2 regions of the Methylophaga nitratireducenticrescens genome follow, and region 1 is predicted to be linked to the other one. Evidence: predicted binding sites of a transcription regulator. Region 1 holds the regulator's gene; the other holds the start of a gene.
What was found. The regulator PhoB, encoded in region 1, activates phosphate uptake and scavenging genes when phosphate is short. The targets are predictions, from matches to a motif close to GNNTGTCATAAAACTGTCANAT.
Positions count from the first base shown of each region.

Region 2: the regulator PhoB is predicted to act here: its motif matches at 6,017-6,038, upstream of Q7A_RS11060 (GNAT family N-acyltransferase).

Region 1 is NC_017857.3:117,438-125,643, forward strand. Features, by position in the region: gene pstA (phosphate ABC transporter permease PstA) at 1-92, opposite strand, end outside; gene Q7A_RS00545 (ABC transporter permease subunit) at 105-2,381, opposite strand; gene Q7A_RS00550 (PstS family phosphate ABC transporter substrate-binding protein) at 2,537-3,493, opposite strand; gene phoR (phosphate regulon sensor histidine kinase PhoR) at 3,635-4,924, opposite strand; gene phoB (phosphate regulon transcriptional regulator PhoB) at 4,937-5,629, opposite strand; gene arsJ (organoarsenical effux MFS transporter ArsJ) at 5,711-6,934, opposite strand; gene Q7A_RS00570 (inorganic phosphate transporter) at 6,993-8,206, opposite strand, start outside.
Region 2 is NC_017857.3:2,330,461-2,338,666, forward strand. Features, by position in the region: gene Q7A_RS11040 (hypothetical protein) at 1-106, shown strand, start outside; gene Q7A_RS11045 (cation-transporting P-type ATPase) at 143-2,875, opposite strand; gene Q7A_RS11050 (NAD(P)H-binding protein) at 3,020-3,784, shown strand; gene Q7A_RS11055 (YchJ family protein) at 3,784-4,242, shown strand; gene Q7A_RS11060 (GNAT family N-acyltransferase) at 4,247-5,962, opposite strand; gene panD (aspartate 1-decarboxylase) at 6,080-6,460, opposite strand; gene panC (pantoate--beta-alanine ligase) at 6,512-7,366, opposite strand; gene panB (3-methyl-2-oxobutanoate hydroxymethyltransferase) at 7,366-8,160, opposite strand; gene Q7A_RS11080 (deoxynucleoside kinase) at 8,157-8,206, opposite strand, start outside.

The sequences.
Region 1 (8,206 bases):
ACCGCAATCAGACTGATGGAAACTGCACCGGCATTAAGCCAGACCCACGGACTGCCACTTTGATACCAGGATTTAAATGTTGAATTAGACATGCTGATCTCTGTTTAAAGGCTGCTATATTTCTTACGCAGACGCTGGCGAACCAGCTCTGCAAGGGTGTTAAACACAAAAGTCGCTGAGAACAGCACCAACGCTGCAAGGAACAGCACACGATAATGGGTACTGTTCACCGCCGCTTCAGGCATTTCTACCGCGATATTGGCTGATAAGGCTCTGAATCCCTCAAAAATATTGAAATCCATAATGGGCGTATTTCCGGTCGCCATCAATACAATCATCGTTTCACCTACCGCACGCCCCAGACCGATCATGACGGCCGAGAAAATTGCCGGACTGGCGGTAAGTAACACCACTTTTGTTAAGGTTTGCCAAGGTGTTGCACCCAGTGCCAAAGAACCAATGGTCAATTGTTTTGGCACACTGAAAATGGCATCTTCGGTAATCGAGAAAATGGTCGGGATAACGGCAAAGCCCATCACCATACCGACGACTAACGAGTTACGCTGATCATAGCCGATACCGGTTGATTCCAGCCAACCCGGCATATCGCCACCAAATAACAGATTCTCCAATGGCAGACTTAATTTCATCGAAATAATACCGACCAGAATAACGATAGGAATCAAGATCGCCGCTTCCCAACCATCAGGAATTCGCTGACGCAATGATTTAGGTAATTTGGTCCATAGCCAGGCGGTGAGCAACACCATAATGGGGGTGAGGATCAGAATACTGAAAACACCGGGCAGGTTGTTTTCCACCAGCGGGGCCAACCATAAACCGGCCAGAAACCCCAGAATAACCGTTGGTAAGGCTTCCATGATTTCAATGGTCGGTTTCACCAGATTACGCATTCGCGGTGACATGAAGTAGGCGGTAAAAATCGCCCCCATAATCGCCAGCGGCACGGCGACCATCATGGCGTAAAATGCCGCTTTAATGGTGCCGAATGTTAATGGAGTAAGACTGAGTTTCGGTTCAAAGTCATTGCTGGAAGAAGAAGACTGCCATAGATACTCAGGTTCGCTGCGACTTTCATACCAGACTTTTTCCCATAAGGAATGCCAGGAAACTTCGGGGTGTTCATTTTCAATTTCATGAAACTGAGTATCACCATTCATTGCAACCGTTATCAGACCATTTGCCCGAGGTGACAAGGCCATTTTGGCATTGGCGTCGGCCAGAATATTCTCCACCAACAGGTTTCTCTCTGCAGTGGTGTGATAAATACCGATATCACCGGTATCATCCAACGCAACAAAGCCTTTACGAGCTTGTTCAGCCAGAATACTGCGAATGGGCGCAGTCTGTTCGGAGAAGCTTCTGACCCGCTCAATGGTGTAATTATTGTCAGCGTCACGTACTGGAAACCACTGGTCAATCTGGCCGTCACTGCGTCCTATTAATATTGAAATACCGCCAGTCAGAAATTCTGCTGCCGTAATTTCAACATCCTCAGGTACTGCGCTGATCCGCTGCAGCATTCTGACATCGTCTATGTTTTGTACGTCGTAATAGGCAATATCACCATCATTGTGAATGACATATAACTCGCGCTGATCGATATCTAACCGAATCTTTGACACCGGTGCATTACTATCCAATGGGATTTCGCGGTTTTCGTTGTCCAGTGTAAAGTCGGTTTCATCAAGAAAGTTCACATCCTTGGTAATACGCGACATAACCAGTCGATTATCAGCAGTGAGCGCCACTAAGGTGGTGAGGTCGTCATAACTTTGAACCGTCAGCATCTGCAACGGCTGTCCCTGTGGATCGATTTCGACCAGTTCTTCACCAATGGGATACTGGATTTCTGGCGTAATCAGTCGTTGTGTTCCCTGCGGATAACTGATTTTGTAGTTTTCCTGGAAGACTATCGCCTGACCATTGTCCAGACCATAAGCAAACACACCGGTTGAGGCACTACCTGCTGAGAAACTGCTGACAGAACTTTCGGCTGGGATGGGTAGATCAACAGCGGATATTTCATTGCCATTATGTGCATTAAAAAAACGTAAATTCGCCTTTTCATCCAGCGATAATGCCACTTCATTATATTCATCCAGGGTCAGATGAACATTATTGGTTGGCACTTGTTCGAATTGTTGTTCAGTACGCAGGTCAGCACTATTGAACAGTGGAATTACCACATATAGCAGATAAAAGAAGATCAGCACGATGGCGACAATCACCATGATGCCACCACCAGTTACAACAACCCGGGCTAATTTATCTTTAAACTCGCGCCAATTTCGCCGACGACGGGCCGTTTTTGAATTAGCAGCAGCTATAACGCTATTTTCAATAGTTTGCTCAGCCATAATCTGATTTGGTTTCCGTTTAAGAAATACGCACGCAATAGGGTGATTGCTTAATTTTAATACTGCTAATCAATCTGCAGGCAAATTGATTAACGCTATTAGATAAAAAAACCCCGCACATCTTGCAATGTGCGGGGTGATTTTAATTCGCAATATTACTTCAGCATTTCCATATATTTTGCTGCAGTTTTAGCTGGCAGTGGTACATAACCATCTTTAACAACAACTTCCTGACCCACTTTAGACAGAATCATTTTCATGAATTCACGGTCAATTGGAGACATTGGTTTATTAGGTGCTTTGTTCACATAAACCCACAAAAAGCGTGACATTGGATATGAACCATCAGCAGCATTTTCACCATTGGCTTCAATAAATGGTTGACCGGCTTCTTTCGCTAAAGGAACCAGTTTAACGCCAGATGTTTTGTAACCGATACCAGAATAACCCAGACCGTTGGTTGATTTAGTCACACCCTGAACAACTGAAGCTGAACCTGGTTGCTCATTTACACTGTTTTTATAGTCACCTTTACACAAAGCATTATCTTTAAAGTAACCATAAGTACCCGATACTGAGTTACGACCGTATAACTGGATTGACCCCAGACCTTCAACACCTAATTGTGACCAGTCAGTGATATCTTCTGAATAGCCACACTTACGAGTTGCAGAGAAAGCAGCATCTACTTGAGGAATGGTCATACCTTTGATTGGGTTATCTTTGTGGACATAAACCGCCAGAGCATCAATTGCAACTGGAATAGCGGTTGGTTTGTAACCGTATTTGTTTTCAAATTCTTTGATTTCGCTGTCTTTCATTTCACGGCTCATCGGACCAACATTCGATGTACCTTCAGTTAATGCAGGCGGCGCAGTTGAAGAACCCGCTGCTTGAATCTGGATGCTGACATTAGGATATTCGCGTTTGAACTCTTCAGCCCACAAGGTCATCAAGTTCGCCAGAGTGTCTGAACCGACGCTAGATAAGCTGCCTGATACACCGCTGGTTTTTTCATAAACTGACAGGTTTGGATCAACGTCTGCAAACGTGGCAGAGGAAAAGGTCATTGCCAAAGCGGCACCATATATAGCAAAATTTTTCTTGAACATGAGTCATTAACTCCTTGGGTTAAAAATAAGTTCCAACGCTTACCGCGTTGAGCACCCGAGCAGTATCGCGATTAACTGTGACAAGGATATGAAAGTAATATGACAATACTGTGACATGGCCGCAAACCGTATTCAGCAAGGCTAAATGTCGATTTTATCCATCACGCTTTTGACGGGAAAACAGCATTTAAAACTTGATCCTTCACCGATAGCACTTTGAATCACCAATTCTGCTTTGTGTCGTTGCAACACATGCTTGACAATAGCCAGCCCCAGTCCTGTTCCACCGGTTTCCCTGGCACGACCACTATCAACACGATAAAAACGTTCTGTCAGGCGATCCAGATGATGTTGGGCGATACCTTCACCGGTATCTTTCACCTCAATGACGGCAAAAATGCCCTCAATATGCCATCTGACATCGATCAAGGTTTCTGCCGGAGTATATTTGACGGCATTAAAGACCAGGTTGGAGATTGCACTGCGTAGTTCATCAGCATCTGCCATCAGCCATTTTTCGCTCAGGCAGTGCAGGCTGATCTGATGTTGATGAAAATGTTCCAGTCGTTTGGCATCTTCCACCACACTATGCAGCAATTTACAGATATCCGTTGGACGGTGTTGCAACGGCTTTTCACCGGTTTCAAGTTGGGATAATGCCAGCAGATCCTTGATCATCAGATGCATTCGCTGGCTTTGTTGCTGCATGATCGGTAAAGCCTGTTGCCAGAGTTCCTGATCACTTTCCGTGGTCAAGGTTTCCAGATACCCCCGCAAAACCGTCAACGGTGTACGCAATTCATGCGACACATTGGCTACGAAATCCCGCCGCATACGCTGCAACTTCTGGGTCTGGGTAATATCTCTGGCGATCAATAACCGATCTTTACTGGCGTACCGCACCACTTTGAATTCAAGCTGGATACGATCATTCATCGGTGAAGCGGCGATGATGACATCCTCGGCATTATTCTCCAGCTCAAGAAGTTTCTGGAATGCCGGGTCACGAACCAGATTGTTGACCCTGACGCCGTTGTCATGAGGCCAATTGATTCCTAACAAGGTCATAGCTGAGGTATTGGCCCAGCTGACCTGCCCAAATTCGCCCATGACGACCACCGCATCGGGCAAAGCAGCCGTTGCCGATTGGAAACGTTTTAAATAACCGGTGAGCTTTTTTTTACGGCTGCTGTTTTGTGCGCGCATCTGTTCGATCTGCCGGCACACATCATCAATAACCCCCTCGGCTTGCGGAGAGCTATTTTTCTTCGGCTTATCCAGCCAGGCTTGCAACTGGTTCCATTTGCTCTGCATCCAAAAAATGTAAATAAGCGCAGCGACAAACAGGAAAGCCATCATATGGCCGACAACCAATCCAACAAAACCGGCCAGACTGAGTACCGTCAGTAAACGCCAATAATCCCATTGCATCAGAAAATCCTGCTATTCAGCAGAAAAGCGGTAGCCGACACCGCGAACGGTTTGTACCAGGTTGTCATGACCGCTGTGTTCCAGCGCCTTACGCAGACGACGAATATGCACATCCACTGTGCGCTCCTCTATATAGACAGTGTCACCCCAGACAAAATCCAGCAGCTGGGAACGGTTATAGGCACGTTCGGGGTTTTTCATAAAGAAGTGTAGTAAGCGGAATTCGGTCGGTCCCAATTCAATGCGTTCACCATTCACCGAGACCCGGTGGCTTTTGGTGTCCATGACCAATTCACCCATCTGCAGTTTCTGGGCATCATCATCTTCCATCGGACGACAACGACGTAAAACCGCTTTAATTCGCGCTATTAATTCAGGTGGGGAAAACGGTTTATTAATATAGTCATCAGCGCCGACACTCAGCCCTTTAACCATATCTTCACTTTCGCCTTTGGCGGTGAGCATGATTACGGGAATGGAGGCTAAAAACTCATTGGCACGCAGACGGCGGATAAACTCGATGCCATCAATTCCGGGTAACATCCAGTCCAGCAAAATCATGTCTGGTTGTTGATTTTTCAACCAATCCAGACCGGTTTCGCCATCCTTGACCGCTTCGCAGGTAAATCCTGCCTGACGCAGACTGAAATTAATCATGTCACGAATGGCGGCGTCATCTTCAACCAGTAATACCGATATGCTCATATCCGATTTTTTCCTGAACTATTTTACTAAGAGTAAAGCTTAACGGCTAAATATGACAATTTGATAACAACGCTGAAAGCTTTATACAGTCTGGGCTTTACGCGGTAACATTTTTGAAATAAAACTGGCGACCAGAATCATTAAGGCAGAAATGACCAGACAAGCTGCTAACCCGGCAACCTGATAAACCCAGCCAGATAATAATGTACCAAACAATCTTCCAGCGGCATTGGCCATGTAATAAAAACCGACATCCAATGACACCCCGGCCGCATCAGCATATGACACGATCAGATAGGAATGAATGGCAGAATTGATCGCAAAGATAGCACCATAAATTAACAAGCCGACGGTTAAAGCAGGTATGACAGCCCATTCAAAATACACCGCGGCGGCAATCAATAACGGCAACACAAAGAGGGGGAAGGACCATAGCCAGACATGATAGCCATCAGGGGCGTTTTGTCTGGAAAAGCCAGTCAGTTTAGGGGCAAGCGCCTGCACAATACCGTAAGCAATTACCCAAGCCGCCAGTAGGCCACCGACATAAATGGGTGGCCACTGTAACTGAGCATGCAAAAACACCGGTAAGGCCACCACAAACCAGATATCTCGTGAACCAAACAGAAAGAAACGTGCCAGCGATAAATGATTTACCGGCGCACTTTTTGACCAGATATCACTGAATTTTGGTTTATTTTTGGCTTTGCCCAGATCGCGTTGCAACATGATGATGCTGAAAATCAACACCAGCAGAAGTACAACCGCCATCGCCAGTATGGCGCCACGAAAACCGATCCAGGAAAGCAGGGCCGCACCGACAAAAAAACCAACCCCTTTCAGGGCGTTTTTGGAGCCGGTAAGGATGGATATCCATTTAAATAAGGTAGATTGCGCGTTATCCGCCACCAGCATTTTGATGCTGGATTTGGCACTCATTTTATTCAGATCTTTGGCAATACCGGAGAGCGCCTGCGCCACCATGACATAAGCCACGGTGAGCCATTGCGGATCCACCAGCAGCATAGTCAATGCAATGACCTGTAATAACAAGCCCAGATGCATAGTGACGTTTAACCCTAATCTGGCGGCCAGCCAGCCACCGACCAGGTTTGTCACAATGCCGAAAAATTCATACAGAACAAACAGCATTGCCACTTCAAGCGGGCTGTAGCCCAGTTGATGGAAAAACAATACCACCAACATGCGTAACGCACCGTCGGAAACGGTAAACGCCCAGTAGCTGAAGGTCACCACCAGATATTGCTGAATCGCAATCGGCAATGCTTTAAGTTTATTCAGCATGTTCAAATCGTCCTGACAAATAAGCTGAAAATAATATGTCAGTTTAATGAAGGTTTGATTACAGCATGATGCCTCTAATCATAAAGAAGATGCAGGCTGATAAAGTTGCCGCTGCTGGAACGGTGACCACCCACGCTGTAACAATCTTTTTCACCATATCGCGTTTGACGAACAGGTTTTTCTTTTCTTTTTTGAGAACTTTTTTGGCTTTTTTCAGCGAGGACTCTTCCTCTTCAATCAACCGATAAAGCTCCGTTATACGTTGATATTCATCCACGGTTTTGGAGGGCTTTTTCTCCAGTTTTTTCAGTTCACCGCGCAACGCATTAAGCATCTTTTTATCATCTTTGATTTCGGCTTTTTCGCGATCAATCTGGCGTTCGATTTTATTGGATTCATCCAGCCATTCACGCAGGAAGCCCACCCCGAATACCCCACCAATGGCAATATGCGTTGTACTGACCGGCAAGCCGAGTTGGCTGGCAATGATGACGGTCAAAGCAGCAGCCATAGCGATTGAATAGGCGCGCATCTGATCCAGCTCGGTAATTTCACCGCCTACGGTACGAATCAGTCTTGGACCATACAGACCCAAACCAATGGCAATACCTAACGCACCCACGGCCATGACCCAAAGCGGAATACCGGCTTTATCGGTGATACCACCTGACATAATGGCGTCATTTATTGCGGCCAGAGGACCGATAGCATTTGCCACATCATTCGCACCATGGGCAAAGCTCAATAAGGCAGCCGCAAAGATTAAGGGAATAGTGAACAGGGCGTTGACACTGGCACGATCATTTTTCATCTGTGGCAGGTTGCTGCCGATAGATTTTTTAACAATCCAGAAAACCAGAACACCAATCAGCAGGCCTATTACCGCTGCAGTAAAAAAACTGGGTTTGGCTTGAGGAGCAAAATCCACAAGAGGTAGGCCATTAAGTGAATTAATAAATTGTCCCCATACCTGATTAAGTCCTTTAATCACCAAGTAAGTGGAAAATGCCCAGGCCATCACCGAAACATAAATTGGCACCCAGCGAAAGGCGGCCTGAATTTTATCGTCACGAAAGATGATGGTTTTCTTAATAGCCAATAAAAAAGCGGCTGCAATAATACCCCCCATCAATGGCGAAATAATCCAGGAACTGACAATGGCACCCATGGTGCCCCAGTCAACAATACCGAAGCCGGCGGCAGCCATACCACCGCCCATTACGCCGCCCACTATCGAGTGAGTAGTTGATACTGGCGCTCCGGCGACGGTCG
Region 2 (8,206 bases), 920 kb from region 1:
ACCACACCCTATTCCCTGGCCAATAGTATTGATTTTATTTGGTTTAAGCGGTTTTATCATTTTGGTGTTTCGCCGTTTGATAAAACACTTTTCCCGACGAAAATAAAACCGTTTGGCAATTGAGAGCAACCAACTTTCCTTTTTAACTGGCTGTTTCTTCAACGTTATGATGGTTGCTCATAAATCGACGTAGCCATTTTTCCAGCTCTAAAATTAAATACATAACAATACCCACCGCAATGATCTCGGTACCATGGCGTAAACCAATTGGTGTTGATTCAAATAACGTGTTCATAAATGGCGCGTAAGTAAAATTCAGCTGCAATAAAATGACCATTCCAATAGAAATAAATACTATAGGCGCGGTGAACCAGCGTTTGATTGACCAGGATGCACTGTTTAAACAACGCACATTGAACAGATAAAATACTTCCATCACCACTAGAGTGTTGACTGCATAAGTTCGGGATTGTTCGATTGACGCCCCCTGAGACTGGGTCCATAAAAACATGCCATAAACCCCAAGCACAAAAAGTAACGACACAAAGCTGATACGCCACACCAGAAAACCGGAGAGCATTTTTTCGTCTCGCTGTCTTGGTTTATGCTTCATGGCATTCTCTTCACCCGGTTCAAAGGCCAGAGATAACGCCAAAGCGATTGAGCTGACCATATTGATCCACAATATCTGTAATGGTGTAATTGGTAAGGTCATGCCAGCCATTACTGCCGCAATAATACTTAATGATTCGCCACCGTTAATGGGCAGTAAAAATAAGATGGCTTTCTTCAGGTTGTCATAGACAGTACGTCCTTCTCGCACAGCTCTGGCAATCGATGCAAAGTTATCATCGGCTAACACCATTTCCGCCGCTTCCTTGGCCGCCTCTGTTCCACCGTGCCCCATTGCTATTCCGACATCCGCTCGTTTCAATGCCGGAGCATCATTTACCCCATCTCCCGTCATCGCAACAACATGGCCATTGGCCTGTAAAGCACTGACTAATCTTAATTTATGTTCCGGTGCAGTACGGGCAAAAACATCCGTTTGGTTAACAGCATGTTGCAATTCTGCATCACTGAGTTGTGTGAGATCGTGCCCGGTCAGCACTTTATCCGTATTATGCAGACCCAGTTTCGCTGCAATCGAACTGGCTGTTGCGGCATGGTCTCCAGTGATCATTTTGACCTGAATACCGGCTTTATGGCATTCACTGACAGCGGTAATGGCCTCTTCTCGGGGAGGGTCAATCAGCCCGATCAAGCCCAGTAACACCAGTCCCTGATCTAAATCTTCAAACTGCAGTTCACCGGTATGTTGTTCTACCGTTTTAGTGGCTACGGCCAGCACACGCTGCCCTTCCGCTGCAATTTTTTCAATCTGTACATGCCAATAACCCTGATCGACTTCAACATCGCCTTGTTCAGTTCGCTGAAATTGGCAAAGCTCGATGAGTTTTTCCGGTGCACCTTTTACAGCAATAAAATCATGTCCCTGATGATCATGATGCAAGGTGGCCATAAAACGATGTGCGGTATCAAACGGGATAACATCACGTCGTGGGTAAAATTGTTTCAGCTCCTCCAGCGTAAAATCCGCCTTTAATGCGGCGGTAAGCATCGCTGCTTCCATCGGATCGCCTTCGGCCAGCCAGTCATCATCACGTCGCTTTAATGCCGAATCATTGCAAATAGCGGCACAGCGTAAAAGCAACGTTAAGATTTCGTGCTGTTCGGTTTCAATGGCCTGCTCATCAATAGTAAACTCGCCCGCTGGAGAATAGCCCACACCAATGACGCTATAGTTATTTGCGGAGCTCATCACAGTGGAAACAGTCATTTCATTGCGGGTTAAGGTACCGGTTTTATCAGAGCAGATAATGGATACCGCGCCCAGCGTTTCTACTGCTGGCAGCCGTCTGATAATGGCGTTACGGCTGGCCATTTTTTGTACACCAATCGCCAGCGTGATGGTCAGAATAGCGGGTAAACCTTCAGGAATACCCGCTACGGCCACACCAACCACAATCATAAACATCTCGATAGCCGGTGTCTGGTTCAACCAGTAACCATAACTGAATACCAAACCGCCAATCACCATAATGACCAGAGTCAGCCAGCGAGAAACAACGGAAATTTGTTGTAACAACGGTGTAGTGAGATTTTCGATATCAGAAATCATACCGCTGATACGGCCAATTTCAGTGTGTGCTCCGGTCGCAACCACCACACCATGTCCCTGACCTGAAGTGACTAAAGTGCCTGAATACGTCATACACAGCCTGTCACCTAATACGGCATCACTTGCTACGGGTTGATGATGTTTTTCAACAGCGACTGACTCACCAGTTAACACCGCTTCCTGAATTTGCAAACCTTTTGCACTGAAAAGTCGCATATCAGCAGGCACCTTATCGCCAGGCTCCAACACCACCACATCACCGGGAACCAGCTGATCGGCTTCAATCCGCAGGCGATGCCCACTGCGAATTACTGTTGCATGAGGCGCCAGCATATCTTTAATAGCATCAAGCGCTTTTTCGGCTTTTCCTTCCTGAATAAAGCCAATTAGCGTGTTTAAAATGACAACCGCAAGAATTACCCAGAAATCTATCCAATGACCCAGCAAAGCGGTAAGCAACGCCGCAGCTAACAACACATAAATGATCAAATTGTGCAGCTGAGCAAATAACCTGGCTATTGCTGAACGCCCTTTAACCCTAGGCAAATGATTTTCACCAAATAGCTGCAAACGTTGTTCAACGGTTTCGGAATCCAAACCATGCTTGTCACTCTCGAGTAGTGACAAACTTTCCTCTGAACTAAGGTGGTGCCAGGACTTTTCGAATGGTTGATTCTGCATATGCTGTTTCATCGGTAACTCCAGACAACGCTCACAACCTTAGCATAACCTGGTTGTGAGTTAAGCCTAAGTAACAAAGTGGTTTGTTTTGATCTACATCAAGCTGCACAATAAGCAGATTCTGTCTTTGTCTAGGAGAAAATCGTCATAAACACTATTAGTCTTTTAGGGAGCGGCTGGTTGGGCTTACCACTGGCAACTCAACTATATAAACAAGGCTTTCATGTAAAAGCTTCAACTCGACATCGTGAAAGATTCTCTGAAATTGCTACAGCTGGCGCCAGCGCATTTTATGTTGATATTGACCAGTTATCCGATATCCAAGAATTTTTGCATAGCGAAATTCTGATCATCAACATCACCTCTAAAAATCAAACTGGTTTTGCTGATCTTATCCAGCAAATTGAAAAATCGCCAATTCAAAAAGTATTGTTTATTAGTTCTAGCTCGGTATATCAAAACCTGAATCGTGAAGTCAGCGAAGATGAAAAAGCTGAAGATCACAGCAGTGTGTTATGGCACATTGAACAACAATTTCAAGCTAGCCAACATTTCCAAACAACCATCTTACGTTTCAGTGGTTTGATTGATAAAAGACGTCATCCTGGCCGGTTTTTTCGCAATGGCCGCAGTGTGCCTCAAGCAGATGCCCCGGTGAATTTGATTCATCTGGATGATTGTTTAGGTATTATCAATGCTATTTTGCAGCAACAAGCTTGGGGTGAAATATTTAATGGCTGTGCTGATACTCACCCGACTAAGCGGGAGTTTTACAGTTATGCGAGACAGTTAATGGGATTGTCATCACCAGAATTCGATAGCGAAAGCGATATCAAGTACAAAATAATAAGCAACCAGAAAGTTAAGAGGAAATTAAACTATCAGTTTCAACACCCTGATTTAATAAAGATTAACTTCTAATGAAAAACCAACTTTGTCCGTGCCAAAGTCAATCTATTTATGATGAGTGTTGTGGCTTTCTGCATCAAGGCAAACAGGTTGCGACCAACGCTGAGCAATTAATGCGTTCACGCTACAGTGCGTTTGTGATGCACAACACGAGCTATTTACAAACAACGATACACCCCTCACAACGACAGCCAGATGATTTGCTTAATTTGCAGCAAACGATGGAAACCACCCAATGGTTAGGTTTAATCATTTTGGAGCATACCGAAACTGGCGATCAAGCTGAGGTCGATTTTATTGCTTTTTATGTCGATAAACCTATCGGACAGTTACACGAACGCTCACGATTCTCTCGCCAACAAGGTCAATGGTTTTATCTGGATGGCGAGTTTTTACCACCGATAAAATTGGGTCGCAACGAGAATTGTGTTTGTGGCAGTGGCAAAAAACTTAAACGCTGTCATGGATAACAGGTTAAGCCTTTGCTTCCCCCAGATAACGTTTTCGTTTAGCTGGTTTTAATTGCTGGAGATCGACCATCACCAGTCCATCGATACAGTTACCGAAGTTGGCATCGATATTAAAATCGATAAACCGCACACCACTTGGCTCACAAATATCGGCGTATTGTTTATAAAGCATCGGCACCGTTACATTCATATGCGCCAATTGCTCACGCATCGCCGTGAAATCACTCTCGGCATTTTGGTTAACTAATGTTGCATTTACCCGTTGTTGTATTTCAATATCAAACACTGAAGGTACTCTGGCGGTCGCCAAGGTTTCTGTATCAGCAAAATGTTTTTGATAAAAACTGACAATCAACGCCTTGGCAAAATCAGGATAGGTATTACTTAAACTGACCGGTCCAAACAGATAACGCACCTCTGGATAACGTTTTAGATAGGCACCGATGCCATACCATAAATAATCCAGACTGCGCTTACCCCAGTATTTGGGACTGACAAAGCTGCGGCCTAATTCAATACTCACTGGAAAATAATTCTGCATCGCTGAATTAAATTGAAACAGCTCACTGGTATAGATATCTCGCCCAGCAGACATAATGCGTGCGACTTCACCAATTCGATAAGCATCGGCTATCTCCAGCTCTTGCTCATCCCACAGGATTAAATGTCGGTAATCCCGATCATAATGATCTAAATCACGTCTTTTACCCGTTCCTTCTCCAACCTGCCTGAAGGTAATTTCCCGTAACCTGCCAATCTCCTGCATCACAGCTGAATTTGATTGATGATCAAACAGATATATTTTTTTATTGTCGGCCGTTTCGCCCAACAATTCAGCTTGCTGTAATTCTTTTTTGATTGCCCGACGTTCCTGGGGATGGGCAATCGTCTGCTCAGTGACAAACAGCGGTTTTTTACCTTTGGCCAGTCGATATAAATGACGTCTTAATAACTTGGCTTTTTCGGCCTTTATCAGCGGCAACTGTTCAATTTGCTGATAGGCAATGGACTCCCCTACTCGCATCGAGATGGTTTTGGAGTTTTTATTAAACATTTCATGTGCCAGCATCATGCCTGACAATGGCTTATAAACCATCGAGGCGCTATAGAATAGCGAAGAGTTTCTGGCTTCAACATATATCGGCAAAATGGGCGATTGCGTTTTTTTGGCAAAATTTAAAAACCCGCTGTTCCATTTACCATCACGAACACCACCGGGCCGGATACGTGACACTTCTCCAGCTGGAAACACAATTACTGCCTCATCATTGTTCAGACATTCAACAATCCTGGCAATACTACTTTTACGGGTAGATTTGGAGAGATTATCAACCGGCAGAAACAAGGAACTTAATGCCGAAAAGTTCAGCAGCATGTCATTGGCAACAATTTTCACATCACGCCTGACTTCACCCACCAGTTTTAGTAAACATAATCCATCTAACGCACCTAATGGATGATTGGCGACAATCACCACGCGGCCAGTGGCTGGAATATTATTTCGGTGGCGATGGGTAATGCTATAACTGAAATTGAAGTAATCCAGTACTTCATCAATAAAATCAAAACCTTCAAGCTGTTTATGCTGCTCCAGGAAACGATTGACTTCCTGTTCGTGAGTGATTTTTCGGAGAAAGCCTAACGTCGGTTTTCTGACCCAAGGTTTTTGATTTTGAAAATTGGGAAATTTTTGTTGAACAGCTTGTTCAATATTGAGCATATGGTTTCTCTGGTAACTTCATGCTGCAAAGTCTAGAGAACACCTATGACAAAAAAATAACGGTTTGATGACTGTTCGGTGACAGTCTCGCAAACCTTTATATCTGGAGGGTTTTAATCAGGCTGCTTGAACAGGGATGGCATGACGCATATGGGTAATATCATTATTTTCATTGAGATATACCAGCGTCGGTTTAAAGCTTTTCAGTTCTTCTGCATCCATTGCGGTATAGGCACAGATAATAATCCGATCACCCGGAGAGGCTTTATGTGCCGCAGCACCGTTAACTGAAATGATATTAGAACCGTCTTCAGCACGAATGGCATACGTCACGAAACGTTCGCCATTAGCGACGTTGTAAATATGAATTTGTTCATACTCGTGAATGCCGGCGGCTTCGAGTAATTTGCCATCAATCGCGCATGAACCCTCATATTCCAGTTCAGAATGGGTTACACAGGCACGATGTAATTTAGCTTTTAACAGTGTCAGATGCATAGCTGGCAAAATTCCGTTAGTAAGCCGTATATTATCGCTTTTTAACAATGCTCAAGCAAGGTTACAGGCAATATTGTCAATCAACCGTACACTGCCCACACGTCCCGCCGCCAGTAACCGCAACTTTTTATCCACTTCAGGATTAACCAATTGCAAATCTTCTGCCCGACGAATATCAATATAATCCAATGTAAACCCGGAAGCAGTTAATTGCGTATGGGCTTGAGCCAGTAAAGCCGAATAGTCCTGGTTGCCAGACTCCAGCTGTTGTTTGAGTTCAAGCAGATTTGAATACAACGCTGCGGCTTGCTGTTTCAGCATTTCGTTTAAATGCTGATTACGTGAACTCATCGCCAGACCATTATCTTCTCTTACAGTAGCTGCGCCCACGATTTTAATCGGCAAGTTCAAATCAGCCACCAGTTTACGAATCAGCAATAATTGCTGGTAATCCTTTTCACCAAACACCGCAACATCGGCCTGCACTATATTGAAGAATTTGGTGACGACGGTGGCAACACCATCAAAGTGTCCGGGACGCTCCAGGCCACAGAGCTTGTCATCCATACCGGGCACATGGATAAAGGTATGAAAATCCTTGCCCTGTGGATACATCACCTCATTATCAGGCGTAAATAACAGATTACAGCCCACCTGAGTCAGCTTTTCAATATCTGCCTGCAACGTCCGGGGATAGTTGGCTAAATCCTGTTTGTCATCAAACTGCAATGGATTAACAAAAATACTGACCACCACTTTGTCAGCCAGGGTCTGAGCTTTTTTGACCAGAGAAATATGCCCGTCATGAAGGTTTCCCATGGTCGGCACAAAGGCAATAGTCTGATGTTCAGCACGCCAGGTCTTTATCTGACCACGCAGGCCCAGAATCGATTCAACAATTTGCATTAATACTGTTGCTCAGCTGTGGGAAACTCACCATTTTTAACGGCTTCCACATAACGACTTATTGCTGCAGGGATGTGACCACTGTCGGCCAGGAAATCATAACTGAAACGCGGACGTTTACCAGCAGTGATACCTAACATATCGTGCAATACCAAAACCTGTCCATCACAGTCAGCTCCAGCGCCAATGCCAATAACAGGAATCGTAAGCGCTTCACTGATAATCTTCGCCAATGCCGCAGGGACGCATTCCAATACCAGCATATCGGCACCCGCTTTTTCCAAACTAATTGCATCCTGCAGAATTTTATCTGCAGTAGACTGCTCTCTTCCCTGAACCAGATAACCACCCAGCTTATGCACTGACTGAGGTAATAACCCCAGATGCCCACAAACCGGAATGCCACGCTGGGTTAAGGCGGTGATTAAGTCAACCAGCTCTGCTCCACCTTCCAGTTTGACCATCTGCGCCCCGCCTTCGGCCATTAATCGGGCTGCATTGTGCAAAGCCTGATCAATATTGGCATAGCTCATAAATGGCATATCAGTGATCACAAACAGACGCTCACTGCCACGAACCACATTGGCAGTATGGTAAATCATGTGGTCAATGGTAACCGGTAAAGTACTTTCCTGCCCCTGAATAACCATACCCAGTGAATCACCAACCAATACAATATCCACCCCGGCCTGTTCAAGAACGTGACTAAAGCTTGAATCATATGCCGTCAGCACGGCGATTTTTTTATGCTCGGCTTTCATTTTACGCAGCTGATTGAGACTGGTACGGCTCATGAGCTTTTCTCTTTCACTGGCAAAGGATTGTAATACTGGCGACCAC